2 regions of the Microbacterium sp. NPDC089186 genome follow, and region 1 is predicted to be linked to the other one. Evidence: predicted binding sites of a transcription regulator. Region 1 holds the regulator's gene; the other holds the start of a gene.

Evidence for each region. The regulator LexA, encoded in region 1, represses DNA repair genes until DNA is damaged. The targets are predictions, from matches to a motif close to TCGAACANNTGTTCGA.
Region 2: a site for LexA is predicted at 5,085-5,100, ahead of AB0N82_RS02130 (Rv2578c family radical SAM protein). Genes of this name have one in related genera too.

Annotation. Positions count from the first base shown of each region.
Region 1 covers NZ_JBFBHJ010000004.1:201,284-211,464, reverse strand. The annotation lists gene AB0N82_RS14860 (methyltransferase) at 1-213, opposite strand, end outside; gene hflX (GTPase HflX) at 311-1,828, shown strand; gene AB0N82_RS14850 (prolyl oligopeptidase family serine peptidase) at 1,937-3,823, opposite strand; gene lexA (transcriptional repressor LexA) at 3,941-4,630, opposite strand; gene AB0N82_RS14840 (LysM peptidoglycan-binding domain-containing protein) at 4,889-5,239, shown strand; gene AB0N82_RS14835 (histidinol-phosphate transaminase) at 5,323-6,417, shown strand; gene hisB (imidazoleglycerol-phosphate dehydratase HisB) at 6,414-7,028, shown strand; gene hisH (imidazole glycerol phosphate synthase subunit HisH) at 7,025-7,675, shown strand; gene priA (bifunctional 1-(5-phosphoribosyl)-5-((5-phosphoribosylamino)methylideneamino)imidazole-4-carboxamide isomerase/phosphoribosylanthranilate isomerase PriA) at 7,722-8,468, shown strand; gene AB0N82_RS14815 (SseB family protein) at 8,452-9,261, shown strand; gene AB0N82_RS14810 (DUF1844 domain-containing protein) at 9,685-10,101, opposite strand.
Region 2 covers NZ_JBFBHJ010000001.1:444,472-454,652, reverse strand. The annotation lists gene AB0N82_RS02145 (aldose 1-epimerase family protein) at 1-647, opposite strand, end outside; gene AB0N82_RS02140 (antibiotic biosynthesis monooxygenase) at 644-1,267, opposite strand; gene AB0N82_RS02135 (DEAD/DEAH box helicase) at 1,632-3,884, shown strand; gene AB0N82_RS02130 (Rv2578c family radical SAM protein) at 3,973-5,076, opposite strand; gene AB0N82_RS02125 (hypothetical protein) at 5,204-5,896, shown strand; gene AB0N82_RS02120 (AAA family ATPase) at 5,943-7,916, opposite strand; gene AB0N82_RS02115 (M15 family metallopeptidase) at 8,032-9,189, shown strand; gene AB0N82_RS02110 (pirin family protein) at 9,278-10,181, opposite strand, start outside.

The DNA of each region.
Region 1 (10,181 bases):
ACCCCACCCGCACCCCAGGTCGAGGAAGTTCCCACCGGCGGGCGGGGGAGGCGTGTTGGCCAGCAGCACCGAGGTGCCGGCATCCACGTGCTCGGGGCTGAAGACGCCGCCCGCCGTGACCACCTCGAGTTCGCGACCGGCCAGCGTCACGCGGATGCGGCGGAGCTGCTCGGGACTCGACGGCGACGCGCTGAAGTAGTGCTCGCTCCCCATCCGCACAGGATATCCGACCGGAGCCTCGGGCGCCGGGCCGGATAAAGTGCCAGAACATCAGTACCACCGCGGGCCCCGCCCGCGACGAAAGGAACACATGACCGAACAGACCACACCCCCGAGCATCGACGCGTCAGCCGTGGATCCGGTCGACCGTGTGCTCGCGCGCGCCGAAGCGCACCGCGGGGTCCGGGTCTTCGGTGCCGCTCAGGCCCTTCAAGACAGCACCACCGCGTACGGCGGCGACAGCGACGGCGACCAGTGGGACCGCGAGGAACGCGCGGCGCTGCGCCGTGTCGTCGGCCTGTCGACCGAGCTCGAAGACGTCACCGAGGTCGAGTACCGCCAGTTGCGCCTCGAGAACGTCGTGCTCGTCGGCGTGCACCCCCAGGGGGAGCAGACGGATGCGGAGAACTCGCTGCGCGAGTTGTCGGCGCTCGCCGAAACGGCCGGAGCGGTCGTGCTCGACGGCGTCCTGCAGCGTCGGCCCCACCCCGATCCGGCGACCTACGTCGGCCGGGGCAAGGCCGCGGAGCTTCGCGACATCGTCGCCGCCGTCGGCGCCGACACCGTCATCGCCGACACGGAGCTCGCGCCCAGCCAGCGGCGTGCGCTCGAAGACGTCGTGAAGGTGAAGGTGATCGACCGCACGACGGTCATCCTCGACATCTTCAGCCAGCACGCGAAGAGCCGTGAGGGCAAGGCCCAGGTCGAACTCGCGCAGCTCGAATACCTCCTCCCGCGACTGCGCGGATGGGGTGACTCGATGTCACGTCAGGCCGGCGGACAGGTCGGTGCAGGCGGAGCGGGCATGGGCTCCCGCGGACCCGGTGAGACGAAGATCGAGCTCGACCGTCGCCGCATCCGTACGCGTATGGCCCAGCTGCGCAAGCAGCTGCGCGACTTCGCCCCCGCCCGTGAGGCCAAGCGCGCCGAGCGCAAGCGCCACACGATCCCGTCGGTGGCGATCGCCGGGTACACCAACGCCGGCAAGTCGAGCCTGCTCAACCGCCTCACGAGCGCCGGAGTGCTCGTGGAGAACGCCCTCTTCGCGACCCTGGATGCCACGGTCCGCCGCTCCGAGACCACCGACGGGCGTGTGTACACGCTGACCGACACCGTGGGCTTCGTGCGCAACCTCCCGCATCAGCTGGTCGAAGCCTTCCGCTCCACGCTCGAAGAGGTCGGCGACGCGGACGTCATCCTGCACGTGGTCGACGCGTCGCATCCCGACCCGGCCGCGCAGCTCATGACGGTGCGCGACGTGATGGGCGATGTCGACGCGAACTTCGGGCAGGAGATCGTCGTCTTCAACAAGTCCGATCTCGTGAGCGAAGACGACCGGCTCGTGCTGCGGGGTCTCGCTCCGAACGCGAAATTCGTGTCGTCGCGCACCGGTGAGGGCATCGCCGAACTGCGTGCCGCGATCGAAGAGGCGCTGCCGTTGCCGGCGGTCGAGGTGCAGGCGGTCGTTCCGTACGACCGCGGCGACCTCGTGTCGGCGGTGCACGAGAGCGGCCTCATCGTGGCGCAGGAGCACCGCGAGAACGGCACCTATCTGCACGCTCACGTCGGCGCCCGGCTCGCCGCCGAGCTGGCGGCGTTCGACGGCTGAGGCCCGCGCGGCACGATGGGCCCGTGCGCGTACGCGCGGGGGCCCATCGCCGTGGGGGCGCTCTTCGGCGCGTCGGCGCCGCGGGTGAGTCGCCCGGAAGGCGTCGGCTCAGTCGAGCTCGAGCGCGGGGATACCCGGGGTCTCGAAGCCGAACACCGCGCCGAGGAAGCCGAGTTCGCGCTCGAGGGAGTCGATCACCGTCTCCGACCGGCGGAACCCGTGCCCCTCGCCCTCGTACAGGACGTACGCGTGCGGGACGCCGTGCGCCGTCAGGGCGTCGCGGATGGCCTCCGCCTGCGACGGGGGGACCACCCGGTCTTCCGATCCCTGCAGGATCAGCAGCGGCACACGGAAGAGCTCCGGGCGGCTCAGGGGTGAGCGCTCGACGTACACGGCCTCGGCATCGGGCAGAGGCCCGATGAGCCCGTCGAGGTAGCGCGCCTCGAAGTCGTGGGTGTCTTCCGCGAGGGCGCGTGCGTCGCCCACCCCGTAGCGGGAGATGCCGGCTGCGAACACGTCGGTGCGCGTGACGGCGGCGAGCACCGTCCAGCCCCCGGCCGAGCCTCCCGCGATGGCGAGGCGCTCGGGGTCGGCGAGTCCCGCTTCCGCGAGGGCGGATGCCGCGGCGGCGACGTCATCGACGTCGACCGCGCCCCACTGTCCCTTCAGGCGGTCCCGATAGGCGCGCCCGTAGCCGGTGGAACCGCCGTAGTTGACGTCGAGGACGCCGATACCCCGGCTCGTGAAGAACGCCGTCTTCGCCGACGGAGCGGGGCCGACGTGCGAGGTGGGTCCGCCGTGGACGAGCACGACGTACGGCGGGCGCTCGCCTGTCACGGGGGCGACGTCGGGGTTGGTGGGGGCGTAGGCGAAAGCGTGCACCGGACCGTGCGGTCCGTCCGTCGACAGCGCGCGGGCCGTCGGCATCCATTCGTCTCCCCACGGGCCGGTGCCTCCCGTCACGAGGTCGACAGCGCCGGAATCGAGGTCGACGAGCCAGAGGCCCGATCGCCCGCCGGCGTTCGAACCCGAGACGAGCACCTGCGACCCGCGGGCGTCGTCGATCGCGGCGCCGGCGACGACGGGGACGTCGAGGGGACGGACGCCGCTCGGTGCGATCTCGACGACCTCATCGGCCCCGTTCGTCCGGACGGCGACGACGCGCCCGTCGTCGGCCGCTCCGAACCACCGGGTTCCGAGTACCCACAGGCCCCCGCCGGTGTCGGCGTCCGCCGGGGCGAGCGGCTGCGCATCGCCGTCGAGGGGGCGACGGAAGAGGTTCCATCGGCCTTCGGGATCGTCCGCGTAGAGGAGCTCGTCGTCCGCGATCCACACGGGTTGCACGGGCGCGCGGTGCGCACCGCCCGCGACGTCGTGGACCTCGCCCGTCTCGAGGTCGGCGACGCGGAGGACGGTGGCATCCCACGGCATGTCGGGGTGATCCCAGGCCACCCAGGCCAGGCGGCGACCGTCGGGCGAGAGGGCCGGCTGGGCCAGGAAGTCACTGCCCTCGGCGAGGACCTCCGCCGGCCCGTCGAGGGGGATGCGGACGATGGTCCGGGCCGGGACCCGCGACGACCCGTGGGTCTCGCGCACGGCGAGGAGGACCCCGTGCTCCCAGCGCAGTCCGCCGTGTCGCACGGCGTCGTCGGCGGGGGTCAGTGGGCGCGAGGTCTCGCCCGGGCGGAGCGCGTAGACCCGCTGGTCGGCCTTCTCGACGTAGTACAGCTCCCCGTCGTCGGACGCCGTCCAGGCGCCGCCACCGTACTCGTGCACCGCGGAGCGCGCGTCGGCGGGTGCGGGAAGCACCGTCTCGACGGAGCCGTCGCCGCTGCGACGCTTCACGGCGACGCGACCGGCCTCGTGGGGGACGGACTCGCCCCACCACACCTCGTCTCCCACCAGTCGTGCGCCGTCGACGCGCGGCGAGGCCTGGGCGACGGACGCGGGCGTGATCGGGGAGGGCCAGGAACCGTAGGGGAGGGTGTCAGCCATGACTCCAGCCTAGGCAGGGCGTCCGACATCGACGGAGATCCCCGGTACTCGCGACGAGCGAGCCGAGAGGGGCGGATGCCACGCCCGAGCGCGCATCCGGCCCCGGGGCGGGGAAGGTCAGACGGCGCGCAGGACGGCGACGACGCGGCCGAGCACGACGGCCTCGTCGCCCAGGATCGGCTCGAACGCGCTGTTGCGGGGGAGCAGCCAGGTGTGGCCGTCGCGGCGGCGGAACGTCTTCACGGTCGCCTCGCCGTCGAGCATCGCGGCGACGATCTCGCCGTTCTCAGCCGTCGCCTGCGATCGCACGACGACCCAGTCGCCGTCGCAGATGGCGGCGTCGATCATCGAGTCGCCCGACACCTTGAGCATGAAGAGCTCGCCCTTGCCCACCAGTTGGCGGGGGAGGGGGAAGATCTCCTCCACCTGCTGGTCGGCGGTGATGGGCACGCCGGCGGCGATGCGGCCGACGAGGGGCACGAGGGCGGCGTCGCCCAGCGCGGGAGCCGTGTCGGCCGGGTTCTCGGCGGCGGCACCGGGGAGGTCGATGAGGACCTCCATGGCGCGCGTCTTGCCCGGGTCGCGCCGCAGGTAGCCGCTCAGTTCCAGCTGGTTGAGCTGGTGGGTCACGCTCGACAGCGACTTCAGGCCGACCGCGTCGCCAATCTCGCGCATGCTCGGCGGGTAGCCGTGCCGGGCGATCGATCGCTGGATGACCTCGAGGATGGCGAGCTGCTTGTCGCTCAGGTTCTTGCGTCGCCGAGTCTGCGGACGTTCGCGGCCGGCGGCGGTCGTCGCGTCGGTCATCTGTGCTCCCCTCGCGCCGCTGTCGATGCGGCGGAAATTCGAATGTCGGAGGTTGGTGATGAGGTCTCCGTGTCGAAACCGTATCCGGTGAACGAGCCGGAAGGCAGGGAACGGCGCGCGTGTCGCGTTCGATCCGTCTGCGATATCCGCGGTCTTGACACATCGAAAGTATCGAAGATAGATTCGGAATACAGATTCGCACCCCCGCCCTCCCGGCCGAGGGCGGGGTGCGAATCTCTCCCCACCGAGGAGCACATCATGAGCAGCATCGCCATCACCGCCCCGACCACCCGCCTGCGCATCACCGCGCGCGGACGCCGTGTCGTCGCGTTCCTGGTCGCCCTTCCCCTCGCCATCGCCCTGGGTTTCGCCGTCGTCGGCGGGGGAGCCGCGCTCGCCTCGAACGAGGCCGGGGCGCCCGTCGGGTCGTTCACCGAGATCACCGTCATGAGCGGCGAGACGTTGTGGTCGATCGCCGAGGAGCTCGCGCCCGCGGCCGACCCGCGCGATGTGGTCGCCGAGATCTCGCGTCTCAACGCCCTGTCCGGCGGTTCCGTCGCGGCGGGTCAGCGCATCGCCATCCCCGCCGAATACGCTCCCGCGAACTGACCGTCCGCACCGGATCGACGCCGACGGCAGGGGCGATCCGCCCGACCCGCGAGCGTGATCCGTCGGTGTCACCGCCGCCTACGATGGGTGAGGTGAACGTACGCCTCGACGACCTCCCGCTTCGCGACGATCTCCGGGGCATGACGCCCTATGGGGCACCGCAGGCCGCGCTGCCCGTGGCGCTGAACGTGAACGAGAACACGCACCCCGTTCCGTCCGAAGTCGCCGACGACATCCTGGATGCCGTGGCTCGCGCCCTCCGCGATGTCAACCGGTATCCCGACCGCGAATTCACCACTCTCCGTGAGGCCTTCGCGCAGTACCTCGGGCACGGACTGAACCCCGATCAGATCTGGGCGGCCAACGGCTCGAACGAGGTCCTCCAACACATCCTCCAGGCGTTCGGCGGTCCTGGCCGCACGGCGATGGGATTCGCCCCCACCTACTCGATGTACCCGATCCTCACCCGCGCCACGGGCGCCCGGTGGATCGCCGGGGAGCGCGCGCACGACTTCACCCTCTCCGCCGAGTCCGCGGCGACGCAGGTGCGCAAGCAGCGTCCCGACATCGTCTTCCTCTGCGCCCCCAACAACCCCACGGGCACCCCCCTGCGCCTCGACGTCATCGAGGCCGTGTACGACGCCTTCGAGGGGGTCGTCATCGTCGACGAGGCCTACGAGGAGTTCGCCCCGCGCGATGAGCCGTCGGCCATCTCGCTGCTGCCCGGGCGCCCGCGGCTGGTCGTCTCGCGCACCATGAGCAAGGCGTTCGCCTTTGCGGGAGCCCGCGTCGGCTACCTCGCCGCCGACCCGGCGTTCGTCGACGCGCTCCGCCTGGTACGGCTGCCATACCACCTCAGCGCGCTGACGCAGGCCGCCGCGACGGCCGCTCTCGGGCACGCCGACACCATGCTCTCGATGGTCGACGAGATCGTCGCGCAGCGCGACCGCATCTCGGCGACCGTGTCGGCGCTGGGGTACACGGCGCACGAGTCCTGGACGAACTTCGTCCTCTTCGGGGGCGTCCACGATCCCGCCGCGACGTGGAAGGCGCTCTACGACCGGGGCGTGCTGATCCGCGACGTCGGCATCCCCCACCACCTCCGCGTCTCGGCCGGAACGGCCGACGAGACCACCGCGTTCCTGGACGCCCTCGCCTCGATAGGATCCCGAGCATGACCGCCCCCGCCACCCCCCGCACCGCCTCGATCACGCGCGAGACGAGCGAGTCCCGCGTCGAGCTCGAGCTCGACCTCGACGGTCGCGGCGTCAGCGACATCTCCACGAGCGTCCCGTTCTTCGATCACATGCTGACGGCGTTCGCGAAGCACTCCCTGACCGACCTGCGCGTGCGCGCGACGGGCGACACCCACATCGATGCGCACCACACCGTCGAAGACACCTCCATCGTGCTGGGTCAGGCCATCCGCCAGGCGCTCGGAGACAAGTCCGGCATCGCGCGGTACGGCGACGCGCTCGTTCCGCTCGACGAAGCTCTGGCGCAGGCGGTCGTCGACATCAGCGGACGCCCCTACCTCGTGCACACGGGGGAGCCCGCGGGCTTCGAGCACCACCTGATCGGCGGGCACTTCACCGGCTCGCTCGTGCGCCACTCGTTCGAGGCCATCTCGATCCACGGCGGCCTCACCGTGCACCTGCGCGTCGTCGGGGGACGCGATCCGCACCACATCGCCGAGGCGGAGTACAAGGCGTTCGCGCGTGCCTTCCGACAGGCCAAGGCCCTCGACCCGTTCGTCGACGGCATCCCGAGCACGAAGGGCGCGCTGTGACGGCCAAGCCGGTCGTCGCCGTCCTCGATTACGGCTCGGGCAACGTCCACTCCGCGGTCAAGGCGCTCGTCGAAGCCGGAGCCGACGCGCGGCTGACATCCGACCGCTCGTTGCTGATGGACGCCGACGGCCTCCTCGTCCCCGGCGTCGGCGCGTTCAGCGCCGTCATGGGCGCCCTGAACGCCAGTCGTGGGGGCGAGATCATCGATCGCCGGCTCGCGGGCGGTCGTCCGGTGCTCGGCATCTGCGTTGGCATGCAGGTGATGTTCGAGCGCGGCATCGAGCGCGGCACAGACACGCCCGGACTCGGTGAGTGGCCGGGCACCGTCGACGAGCTCGCCGCCCCCGTGCTGCCGCACATGGGTTGGAACACGGTCGCCGCGGGGGAGGGATCGCGTCTTTTCGAGGGCATCGAACGGGAGCGCTTCTACTTCGTCCACTCGTACGCGGCGCAGGAGTGGTCGCTCGAGGTCACGCCGCCGTTCCCGCAGCCCGCCGTGACGTGGTGCACGTACGGTGCCCCCTTCATCGCCGCGGTCGAGAACGGTCCGCTGGCCGCGACGCAGTTCCACCCCGAGAAGTCGGGAGATGCCGGCATCCGTCTTCTCGCCAATTGGATCGACGGGCTGCGCACGACTACTGTGTGACCTCGTGCCCGGGGCTGGCGAGAGGCGCCTACCGGCACGAGGAGCCATGAACGATTTCGCGTCCACGCCCGAGCTTGTCCTTCTTCCCGCGGTCGACGTGGCCGATGGGAAGGCCGTCCGTCTGACCCAGGGGGAGGCGGGCACCGAGACCAGCTACGGCGACCCCGTCGACGCCGCGGCCGACTTCGCGCGTCAGGGCGCGCAGTGGATCCACCTCGTGGACCTCGATGCCGCCTTCGGACGCGGCAGCAACGCGAATGTCATGCGCAAGGTCATCAAGCAGGTCAAGGGCGTGCAGGTCGAGCTGTCGGGCGGCATCCGCGACGACCGCTCCCTCGAAGCCGCCCTCGAAAGCGGTGCGACCCGCATCAACCTCGGCACGGCCGCGCTCGAGAACCCCGAGTGGGCCGCCGACGTCATCAACCGCTACGGCGAGGCGATCGCCGTCGGGCTCGACGTGCGCGGCACGACCCTCGCGGCGCGCGGTTGGACCCGCGACGGCGGTGACCTGTGGACCGTCCTGCAGCGCCTGGAAGACGCGGGCTGCAGCCGCTACGTCGTGACCGACGTGACGAAGGACGGCACGCTGCGCGGTCCCAACATCGAGCTTCTGCGCGAGATGACCCAGCGCACCCCCAAGCCCATCGTCGCCTCCGGCGGCGTGTCGAGCCTCGACGACATCGCGGCGCTCCGCGAGCTCGTGCCGCTGGGGGTCGAGGGCGCCATCGTGGGCAAGGCCCTCTACGCGGGACAGTTCACCCTCGCTGAGGCGCTGGATGTCGCCGGACACTGACGGTCCTCGCGCCGGCGGTCCCCACGACCACGGGCGCCGCGGCGATTCCGCGGGCGTTCCCTGGGAGGGGCGTCGTTTCGAGTCGAACCCGCACTCCGGTGACGACGGCTCGGCCGACCCGGCGCTGCTCGCTGCTCTCGTCGCGTTCCGCGCGGGCGACGGCGACGCGCGCGCCGTCGTCGACGCCTATCGCGACGCGCGACTGCTGATCCCGCTGGTCGCCGAGAAGGGCGACCACGGTATCGGTGCTCACGGCCTCGAGGTCGACAAGACGCAGGAGTTGTCGATCGTGACGGTCGCCGCCCCCGACGGTCGCAAGGTGCTCCCCGTGTTCACCTCGGTGACCGCCCTGCAGACCTGGGATGCCGCAGCCCGCCCCGTGCCGGCCGACGGGCGTCGCACGGCTCTGGCTGCCGCGTCCGAGGACACCGAGCTCATCGTCATCGACCCGGCGTCGGAGACGGAGTTCGTCATCCGGCGCCCCGCCGTCTGGGCGATCGCGCAGGGGGAGTCGTGGGAACCGGCCCACACGTCTCCCGCGATCTTCACCGGCCTGCAGGAGAGCATCTCGGGCGAACTCGCGGTGCTCGACCTCGCCGTCGAGTCGGGCGACCCCACCGGCCGCCTGCGTGGTCCCGAACTGGTGGTGCACCTCCAGCTCATGTCGGGCCTCGAGCAGGAGGAACTGGATGCCGTGCTCGCCCGCATCGCACGCCGATGGTCGGCCGACGACCGCATCGCGGTGCTGGTGGATTCCCTGACGGTGAAGCTGCACCGCAGCAAGGACGTCTGAGGAACACGTTCCCGCCGGACGTCACCAGAACAGGGGATGCCACGGCAACAGGCCGTTTTCGACGCGGTCGACCTGTTCTCGTGGCATCCCCTGTTCTCACGACAGGCCGGGGCCCCCGCGGGTGTCACGGCGGAGCCGGCCTGCGGCCGGAGGGCGGAGGGATGCCGCCTTCCCCAGGCAATCGGGGTAGGGGCCCTATACGCCCGCGGGTGTCACGGCGGAGCCGGCCTGCGGGAAAGGGCGGAGGGATGCCGCTTCGCTGGGCAATCGGGGCAGGGTCCCATACGCCCGCGGGTGTCACGGCGGAGCCGGCCTGGGGCACAGGGCGCAGTGATGCCCCCTTCCCCAGGCAATCGGGGTAGGGGCCCTGCTCTTGCCTGGGGGAGGGGGCATCACGGAGCCCGGTACCCCAGAACGAACGACTTACGTGACGGGACCCGTCCATTTCTCGCCCGGCCCCTTGCCGATCGGGTCGGGGATGACGGAGGCCTCGCGGAACGCCAGCTGCAGCGAACGCAGCCCGTCGCGCAGTGAGCGCGCGTGCATGTCGCTGATCTCCGGGGCGCCCGCGGTGATGAGGCCGGCGAGGGAGTTGATGAGCTTGCGGGCCTCGTCGAGGTCGAGCTGTTCGGCGGGGTTGTCGGCCAGGCCGGTCTTGACGGCGGCGGCGCTCATGAGGTGGACCGCCGCGGTGGTGATGACCTCGACCGCGGGCACGTCGGCGATGTCGCGCGTGGCGGAGGCCGAGGCGCGCTCCTGCTCCTCCCAGCGCGCGAGCCGCTCGTCTTCTGCGCCGTGGCGGTGCGCGGCCTGGTCGTCGGCGGGCTGGTCGGAGGGGATCGTGTCCACGTGAATCTCTCTGCTAGACTGTGGCGGGCTTCGGAGTGTCTCACTCCGTACGAAAGAGGATCACATCCCAC
Region 2 (10,181 bases), on a different contig from region 1:
CGATAGCCGTTGTCGAGAGCGGCGTCGCCCAGGCGCACGCCCGCGCGCAAATCGGTGCCCGCGCCCACGGGGACCTCGTCGACGGGGATGTTGCGGTCGTCGAGGACGAGCGTCGTCGTGCCGGTCGAACGGACCACGAGGTCGGCGGTGGGAACCCCGCCGATCTGCAGGTAGGGGTGCACGCCCAGCGCGACGGGAGCGGCCGTCGCTCCGACGTTCTCGATGTCGTGGGCGACGTGGAGTCCGTCGTTCCGGAGGGAGAAGGTCACACGGGTGCGCAGGTGGAACGGATAGCCGGTCTGCGGGACGACGTCGGCTCCGAGCACGAGTCGTTCGTCGGACTGCTCGATCGGCTCGTACGCGCCGAAGCGCAGCAGGCCGTGGCTCGCGTTGCCGAACTTCGGCTCGCTGATCGCCAGCTGCAGGTCGGCGCCGTCGAAGGAGTACCGGCCGTCGCGGATGCGGTTCGGCCACGGGACGAGGACCACCCCGGATGCCGCGGGCGTCGGCACGTCATCGGGGTAGCGGGGCACGAGGTCGACGCCGTCGACGGTGAGCGCGCGCAGAGCGGCGCCGACCTGGGCGATCTCGGCGGAGGAGTGCGCGCCGCGCAGGTGGAAGCGCCGGCCGGTGGGATCAGCGGTCATGACGAGGCCTTTCGGGAGCGGGGCGGACGCTGCAACCACGGACGGAGCAGCCGGGTGACCCACGGCAAGACGGCGTAGGTCATGACGGGGGTGAGCATGAGGGTGGTGGCGAGCACGCGCAGGGGCAGGGGGATCTCGGCGAACCCCGGGACGAAGCCCAGCAACCACGACGCGAGGAGGTTCGTGGGGAAGAATCCGACCCAGATCGTCACGGCCTGCTTCCACCGAGGGGGAGCGGGGGGCACCGGCTGCTGCACGGGGGAGGTCGTGGCATCCGTCGGGGCGAGGACCGAGCCGAACGCGGCGTCGAACCACCCCTCGATGCCGGTGCGCCGCTCGGTGCGCTCCTCGCGCGCGAACGGGCGCCCGGAGTCGAGCCACCATTCACGCTGCGAGGAGGTCTCCCACTGCTCGAGCGTGGTGATGTCGCGGAAGCGGTACAGCATGTACCAGAGGTCGCTGTCCTCGCCCGCGCGCACCCAGCCCGAGCCGAGGAAGCCCGGGAACGCGGTCGCGAGGTCGGTGCCGGCCTGCATCCAGGAGGTCGCTTCGGCGGTGCGCGTCGGGTCGATGCGCCGCTCGATCGCCACCGTGATGGGGTGGGCGTCGGTGTCTGCCATGCGTCCATCTTCGGTCCTGTCGGCGCTTCCGTCGGCACCGGCCGTGACGAGAACAGGCGATGTCGCGAGAACAGGGGGCTCTCCGCCGAATCGGCCTGTTCCGGTGGCATCCCCTGTTCTCGTCGCACGCGGCGACCCGGGGCGTGGATGCCATTCCCAGGCGCGGGCTGTAACGTGGGGCGGTCGGCTCTGGACACCGCGTGTGATGCGCGGATGGGTTTGTGAGTCCAAGGGGCCGATGGACAGGACGCGATCGCGGCCTCGACCATCATCAGTGAATGGCCCCCGGCCGACGACAGTCCGGGTATCTCACCGCCACGAGCGGTGTCGCTGTTTCGCGCGAACAGAACCCAGGAAGTCCCCCATGCCCAAGAACAAGAAGCCCGCCGGCGGTCGCGCCGCGAAGAACTTCGAGCCGCGCTACGGCGCCAAGACCTCGTTCCAGGACCGCAAGCGTCGTCCCGGTGCCGAGGGCCCCGTCAAGCCCGGCAGCAAGAGCCCCAACCACCGCGGCTACCGCGCCGAGACCGAGGCCGCCCCCGACAAGCGCCGGTGGAGCGCATCGGATCGTGCCGGCCGCGACGAGGCCCGTGGCATCCGCCAGTCCGCTCGCGACGACCGTCCCGCCCGTTCGTTCGACGACCGTCCCGCGCGTTCGTTCGACCGGAACGACCGCCCTGCCCGGTCCTTCGATCGGAACGAGCGTCCCGCCCGGTCCTTCGACCGGAACGAGCGCCCGGCGCGTTCGTTCGATGGTGACGAGCGTCCGCGTCGTGACGCGGGTGAGCGCCCGGCCCGTTCCTTCGACCGGAACGACCGTCCGGCGCGTTCGTTCGATCGCAATGACCGTCCGGCGCGTTCGTTCGATCGTGACGAGCGTCCGCGTCGTGACGCGGGTGAGCGCCCGGCCCGTTCCTTCGATCGGAACGAGCGTCCCGCGCGTTCGTTCGACCGTGACGACCGTCCGGCGCGGTCCTTCGATCGCAACGACCGTCCCGCGCGTTCGTTCGACCGGAACGATCGTCCCGCGCGGTCGTTCGACCGGAACGACCGTCCCGCCCGGTCCTTCGACCGGAACGACCGTCCGGCGCGTTCCTTCGACGACCGTCCCGCGCGTTCGTTCGACCGCAACGATCGCCCGGCGCGTTCGTTCGACCGGGACGACCGTCCCCGTCGTGACGCCGGTGAGCGTCCGGCGCGTTCCTTCGACCGCAACGATCGTCCCGCGCGGTCGTTCGACCGTGACGAGCGCCCCCGTCGCGACTTCGGCGACCGCCCCGCCCGTTCGTTCGACGAGCGTCCGCGTCGCGCCGACGGCCCGAGCCGCTCGGATTGGAACGCCAGCCCGAAGCGCTCGGCCGAGCACGAGCAGCGCGTCGACGTCGTGCACGAGCGACTGCAGGCCGAAGCGGTGGATGCCGCGACCGTGACCGGCGCCGGCTTCGCCGAGCTGGGTCTCGGCGACAACATCGTCCGCGCTCTCGCGGGCCTCGGTGCCGACAAGCCGTTCCCGATCCAGGCCGCGACCGTGGCGCCGATCCTCGAGGGACGCGACGTTCTGGCCCGTGGCCGCACCGGCTCGGGCAAGACCATCGCCTTCGGCGCGCCGCTCGTCGAGAGCATCCTGCGCGCCCAGGCCGGTCAGCGTCGTGAGTTCGGTCGCGCGCCGAAGGCGCTCATCCTCGCGCCGACCCGCGAGCTCGCCCTGCAGATCGACCGCACGGTGCAGGTCATCGCCCGCAGCGTGGGGCTCTTCACCACGCAGATCTACGGCGGCGTCCCTCAGGCGCGTCAGGTCGGTGCGCTGAAGAAGGGCGTCGACATCATCATCGGCACCCCGGGTCGCATCGAAGACCTGCTCAACCAGGGCAAGCTCGATCTCTCGCAGGTGCAGGTCGCCGTGCTCGACGAGGCCGATCACATGTGCGAGCTCGGCTTCCTCGAGCCCGTGCAGCGCATTCTGCGCGCCACCGCGAAGGGCAGCCAGAAGCTGCTGTTCTCGGCCACGCTCGACCGCGAGGTCGCGGCCCTGGTCGACGAGTTCCTCGTCGAGCCGGCCGTCTACGAGGTCGCCGGTGAAGACCAGGACTCGAGCACGATCGAGCACCGCGTGCTCGTGATCGAGCACCGCGACAAGGCGCAGATCCTCGACTCGCTCGTCGATCGCGAGGGCAAGACGCTCGTCTTCGCCCGCACCCGGGCCTACGCCGAGATGCTCGCCGAGCAGTTCGACGACGCCGGTATCGCCGCCGTCGCGCTGCACGGCGACCTGAACCAGCAGAAGCGCACGCGCAACCTCGAGAAGCTCACCTCGGGTCGCGTCAACGTGCTCGTGGCCACCGACGTCGCCGCTCGCGGCATCCACGTCGACGACATCGATCTGGTCATCCAGGCCGATGCCCCCGACGAGTACAAGACGTACCTGCACCGCTCGGGCCGCACCGGCCGCGCCGGTCGCAGCGGCACGGTGGTGACGCTCATCACGCGTCAGCGTCAGCGCCGGATGACCGAGCTGCTCGACCGTGCGGAGATCGAGGCGCCGTTCGAGCCGACGCAGCTGGGCGACGACGTGCTCGAGGAGATCTCGGGTCGTCAGCTCTCCGACGTCACGTCGTAATCCGTCACACCGGTAAGCCCCCGTTCGCGTTCGCGCGGCGGGGGCTTTCCCGTTGCCGTCGGTGGCCGCGACGTCCCGGCCTTCGCCGTCAGAACAGCCTCGGCTCGCTCGCCGGCGCGACCCGGGGGCGAGGGGATGCCGGGCCCCGGGTCGCGCGAACCGGCCCCAGGCTGCTGGTGGCCGGGGTGCGGGCCGCGAGTCCCGGTTGTGGGCGACCACGTGGGTGGTCGTCTTCGTCCCACCCGTCGAGTCGGTGCAGGCGCAACAGTGGGCGGAGGCGCTTGCCGAGCCACGTGCGGTACGCCTTGGGTGCGGTGACCGAGACGCCGGGATAGAGGCCGCGGTAGGACGACACGAGGTGCGGGTGCTCGCGTTCGAGCCACTCGAAGAACCACTGCTTGGCGCCCGGGCGCAGGTGCAGTGCGCCGTAGACCACCCTTGCGGCGCCGGCCGCACGCAGGCGGGCGAGGGCGTCGTCGAGCGCCGGGATCGAGTCGGTGAGGTGGGGGAGGATCGGCATGAGGAACACCGTCACGCGGAATCCCGCCGCCGTCGCGGCGCGCACCGTCTCGAGGCGCGCCTCGGCGCTGGGGGTCCCCGGCTCGATCGAGTGCTGAAGAGCGTCGTCGAAGACGGCGATCGACATCGCGAGCGACACCTTCACCTGCTGGGCGGCGTCCGCCAGCAGCGGCAGGTCGCGCCGCAGAAGCGTGCCCTTCGTGAGGATCGAGAAGGGTGTTCCGGTGTCGGTGAGGGCACCGACGATGTCGGGCATCAGGCGGTAACGCCCCTCGGCCCGCTGATAGGGGTCGGTGTTCGTGCCGAGCATGACCGGTTCGCGCGCCCAGGATCCGCGCTGCAGCTCGGTCCGCAGAACGTCCGCGACGTTGACCTTCACCACGATCTGCGAGTCGAAATCGGCGCCGGAGTCGAGGTCGAGATACTCGTGCGTCTTGCGGGCGAAGCAGTACGAGCACGCATGGCTGCAGCCGCGGTACAGATTCACCGTCCAGTCGAACGGCATGGCCGACGCGCCGGGCACGCGGTTCAGGGCGGTCTTGCACAGCACCTCGTGGAACGTCATCCCCGCGAACTCGGGGGTCGTGACCGACCGGACGAGACCGTCGATGCGCTCCATGCCGGGCAGCGCCGCCGTGTCGTCGACGCCCAACTGCTGACCCTGCCACCTCATGCGGACAGTCGAACACATGTTCTACCCAGAAGCAAGGCCGACCTCTCCACATGCGTCCGCATGCACGAACCACGAACCGCTACTGTGGCTGCGAAGCCCGCCCCGCGCGGGTGGACAGGGGGCGGACATGGATGCGGACCGGCACGTGTGGGGGCACACGCTCGTGAACGGGTCCGCACGCCGGGTGGAGTCGCTGCATCCCTCCTTCGTGGTGCGGCATCCCACCCTGTCGGGATGGATCTGGCTCGGCGTCGCGGTGGTGCTGCTCGTGGTCTGCGAGATCTGGGTGGAAGACGAGACCGCCGGCGTCGTCCTCTCGCTGCTCGGCGCCCTGCCGTCGCTCGGCGCGACGCTGCTGGTGCTCGCGCAGACGCCGCGCACGCATCTCGCGTACGAGGAGTCCATCCTCGGTCACTTCTTCGCGCGGTTCTTCGCGGTCCTCGGCGCGCTGATCCTGTGGGTCGGCTCCGTCGTCCTCGGCGCGGCGGTCGCGGTGCAGCTGGCCGAGGACACCGGGGCCGATCCCGAGAAAGCGTGGGTCGAGGCCTTCGAGATCTTCGGTGCGGTCGTGCCGTTCATCGTCGCGATGCTCTGGGCCGTGCTCGTCTTCCGCTGCGTCGGTTACATCGCGCGCCTGCGCGGGTGGGCGGGCGTACCCGAGCGCCATCGGATCCCCGACGAGTTCCTCACCGAGCTGCCGCACACCCGGCGCGTCGTCATCGGGCTCGCGCACCCCTCGCTCCTGTTGGTCGCGGGAGTGCTGAGCATCGTGGTCGCCCTCTTCGCGGCGGCCGAGGTCGCATCCAGCGGCATCGCCTGACGCGCGGCGCGCCAGTGTCGCGGCGGGACGAGCGGTCGCGACCACCTCAGTCGGGCAGACGGCCCGCGATGAACCGCAGGGCCTCTGCGCCCGCCGTGAAGGACTCCTCTTGTTCGCGTCGTACATGGTCGGGCAGGTCGGGCTCCGCCAGGATCCCGCGCGTCACGCGCTGCCCGCCCGCGAGGATCTCCACCAAGAACTCCTCGTCCCCATCCGCCAGCGACACCGGCAGCTCTGCGTCGTCGAGCGGCCACCCGCTGGGAGCGAGGGGGCCGGGATGCCGCGCGGCCGCCGCGCTGCCGGCAGCCTGAAGCCGTTCCGTGCGGGCCGCGATGACCGGGTCGCCGCCGACGCGTTCGACGGAGCCGGTGTTGCCGAGCTCGGCGTAGACGGTGTGCCAGACGGTCATCGGGAAGCTCAGCTCGTGGGTCGGCTCCGAGGTGTCGACGAGCGGGTCTTCGACATCCTGGTCGAACGCGATCGAACCGACCGTGTCGTCGCCGACGGTGTCGAGGGCGACCCAGTGGCCGTCGGTCTCGTCGTGGTAGCCGATCTCCCCCGAGGGCGACACCTGCATCGAGGGGCCGCCGGCGCGCGGAACGAAGGGGGTCTCGGTGGCGATGTAGGCAGAGGGGGACGGCGAAGGGGTTTCGGGCCGTGCCCCCAGGAGCACGCGCGTCAGAGCGGCTCCCGAGTCGAGGAGTTCGTCGAGGGCCGCCGTCAGGTCGTCATCGGTCGGTGCCTCCTCGCCCCGGACGGCGGCGCGGAGGACGGTGCCGCGCAGCAGCTCCTTCGCGAACGAGCCCGTCGTGCCCTGCGCGCGGTCGGCTGCGGCCTCGATCGCCTCCGCCGACAGCGGCAGGCCCTGGGCGTAGCGACGGAACAGTCGGCGTCGGTCGGCGTCGTCGGGGAGCGGGATCTCGACGCCGAGGTCGACGCGACCCGGTCGGGCGGCGAGAGCCTCCTCGAGGATCTGCACGTGATTGGTGGTCATGACGAAGGCGATGTCGGCATCCGGTTCCAACCCGTCCAGGGCGTCGAGCACGTCGAAGAGCACGGGCTCGGGAGAGAAGCCGCGATCGGCCGCCACCAGGTCGATGTCTTCGAGCACGACGAGGGCGGGGGCGAAGGTGCGCGCGATCTCGGCCGCCGCAGTGATGAAGCGGATGCTCGATCCGGTGAGCACGACGGCCGTCGTCTCCGGCGTGCGGGCGAGCAGGTGGCGCACCGTGAGCGTCTTGCCGGTGCCGGGAGGACCGTAGAGCAGGACGCCGCGCTTGAGGTGCTGTCCGGCGGAGCGCAGGGCCTCGCGGTGGTCGCCGATACCCACGACGTGATCGACGATCCGCTGCAGAACCCCCTCGCCGAGCACGATGTCGTCGGCGCCGACCTCGGGGCGGGGCAGGAAGGTGGCCCCGGCCTCGTGCCCGTACTCGGTCGGCACGAACGACAGCACGTGGCCGCGCAGCACGCTGCGCTCGATCATCAGTCGTCGGATCTCCGCGAGCGCCGCCGCCGTGGCATCCGGGTCCGCGCCGATCACTTCGAGCTGGGGCTGCGACGGCATCGACCGCGGGTTCGCCGAGCGCTGCACGATCGCGAGCGGGTGACCGTCGAAGGCGAGCAGCCGCACGCCGAACGAGACGACCCGCCGCTGGGCGGTGGCGCTCACGTCGCGCGACTCGTACGACACCGGTCCGGGAGCGAAGTGCGAGTAGGGGCCCGCGAACAGCTCGGATGCCGACGCGTGCAACCGCTGCTCGCCCCCGGTCACGCCGATGAGGCGTCCGCCGCCGCGTTCGGTGAGCTCATCCAGGGCGATGTCGGCGTCGACGTAGCGGTGCGCCGACAGGGTCTCGGTGGTGACCGGGAGTGTGGTGACGTCCACGCCGAGATGAGCGCTCAGCTCCTCGCCGAGCGGGGTGCGCTCACCTGCTCTGTCGTCGGCGACGACGCGGTTCACGGTCTCGAAGTAGCGGCTCATGGCGCGCATGAGTGCGCGGTCGTCGTCGTCGAGCATGGTCCCCCCGGTCGGCTCACGGTGTCCCCAGACTGCCGGGCCGACGCGGGTCGGGCAACCTCCGGCCTGCCACGGGTCGACCGCAGCGGGCGTCCGGGAGACAATGGACGCAGTGATGTCCCCCGATCCCGAGCTCTCTCCCCGCCGCGCCGCGCGCGCGGAGGCCGAGCGACTCGCGACGGCGGCTGTATCGGTGGCCCCGGCACCCATCACCCGACGCCAGTTGCGGGAAGCGGCGACCGGTGCCCTCGCGCTCCCGGCGCGGCCCGACGAACCGGCCGCGACGCCGCGGGGCGCGACGAGAGGTCGGCTCCCCGACCTCTTCGCCGCCCTGCCGCTCCGGCGCCGGCGGCGCCTCGCGCTCGTCGCCGGGGCGGCGGTCGCGGTGCTGGTGGGTGCCGTGGTGGTGGGGGCCGCGACGCTCGGGCGCAGCGCGGATGCCGAGGGCTCGGCCGCGGCGGACGCCTCCGTCGTGTCGGCTGCGGTCGCCGGTCCCCCCGCCGTCCCCGACGACGGGCTGCCGGTTCCGCAGGTCGCCGCCGTCGCCGCGACCGCCACCCCGTGCGACGACCCGGCCTTCACCACTGCCCTCTCGCAGGGCGACGACACCGCCGCGATCGCCGCTGCGGGCGGTGGGGCGGCGTTCCGCTCCGCGGTGGCATCCGGACTCGCCCCCTGCGTCTCGCTCAGCGACCCGGATCGTGAGTGGCTCGTCGTCAACAAGCAGCGCCCGCTCGATCCGCTCGACTACTACCCGGGCGACCTCGTCATGCCGTCGAACGTGCGCGCTCTGGAGCAATCGGCCCTGCGCGCCGCTCCCGCCGAAGCCCTCAGCGCGATGGTCCGCGCGGCCTCCGACGCGGGGGTGGGTGAGATCGGCTATCTGAGCGCCTTCCGCTCCTACTCCACGCAGCAGTCCACGTATGCCGGTCGCGTCGCCGTGGGCGGCGTGGCCGAGGCCGATCGCGAGAGCGCACGCCCGGGGTTCAGCGAGCACCAGACCGGAAAGGCCGTCGACATCGTGCCGTGCAACGGCTCTTGCGCGACGCTCGACGACGTGGCGGCGTCGGCGCAGGGCGCCTGGGTGCGGGAGCATGCCTGGGAGTTCGGCTTCATCACGCGCTATGCCGAGGGACGCGAGGATGTCAGCGGCTACGAGCCCGAGGCCTGGCACCTGCGTTTCATCGGGCCGGAGCTCGCCCAGGCGTACCACGACGGCGGATACACCACCCTCGAGGAGTTCTTCGGGCTCCCGGCGGCGCCGACGTACTGAGCGTCGGGCAAGCGGCGTCCCGACGCTGCGAAGATGCACGCGGCTCCGCCGTCCCGCCCCCTGCGCACGGCCTCCGTCGAGCGGGCCGTCAGACCCGGCGTCGTCGCGCGGTGAGGCGCACCCCGGGCAGGGGCGGCGCGGGGATGCGCTCGGGTCCGTGGTCGACGACCTCGCCGAACCGGGAAGAGCGGGCCTCCCACGCCTCGCGTGCCTCGGCGATCTCGTCGTGCGAGCGGCCGACGAAGTTCCACCACATCACGATGTCGGCCTCGAAGGGCTCCCCGCCCAGCAGGAAGACCCGGGCGCCCTCGTCGCTGCGCAGCTCCAGGTGGTCGCGTCCGGTGCCGAGGTAGACCAGCCGCGTGTGATCGACGGATGCCGTCGACCCGGGCTCGATCGCGGGCGCCGGTCGTCTCGAGGCGTCGGCGTCGACGGCATCCACCCCCGTCGTCGCTTCGGCGGCGCCGACCATGCCGGAGACGGCGTACTCCCACGTGGGGTCCAGGGGAATCCGCACGGTGGCACCGGCGGCCAGGCGCAGCTCCGCGCCGACGATCGGCGTGTGCACGGTCGCCGGCGACGAGACTCCGCCCAGTTCGCCCATCACGACGACCGCGTCGGATCCGTCGCCCAGGTCGAGCACGGGCAGGTCTTCGTGGCGCTCGAAGGCGGGGGCGCCGTGCCGACGCGACTCGGGCAGGGCCACCCACAGCTGCAGCGCGTCGAGAGGGATCGGTCCCTCGCCCACCGAGTACTCCGAGTGCGCGATGCCCGCGCCGCTGGTCATGAGGTTCAGGGCGCCGGGCCGCACGACGACGTCGCTGCCCACGGCATCCCGGTGCCGCACCTCGCCCACGATCGGCCAGGTGACCGTCTGCAGGCCGATGTGGGGGTGCGGTTCGACGCGCATCAAGGTCTGCTGCGGACCGAATCGGTCGAGGAAGCACCACGCGCCGACCATCGGCAGCGAGCGGTGCGGGAGGGTGCGATGC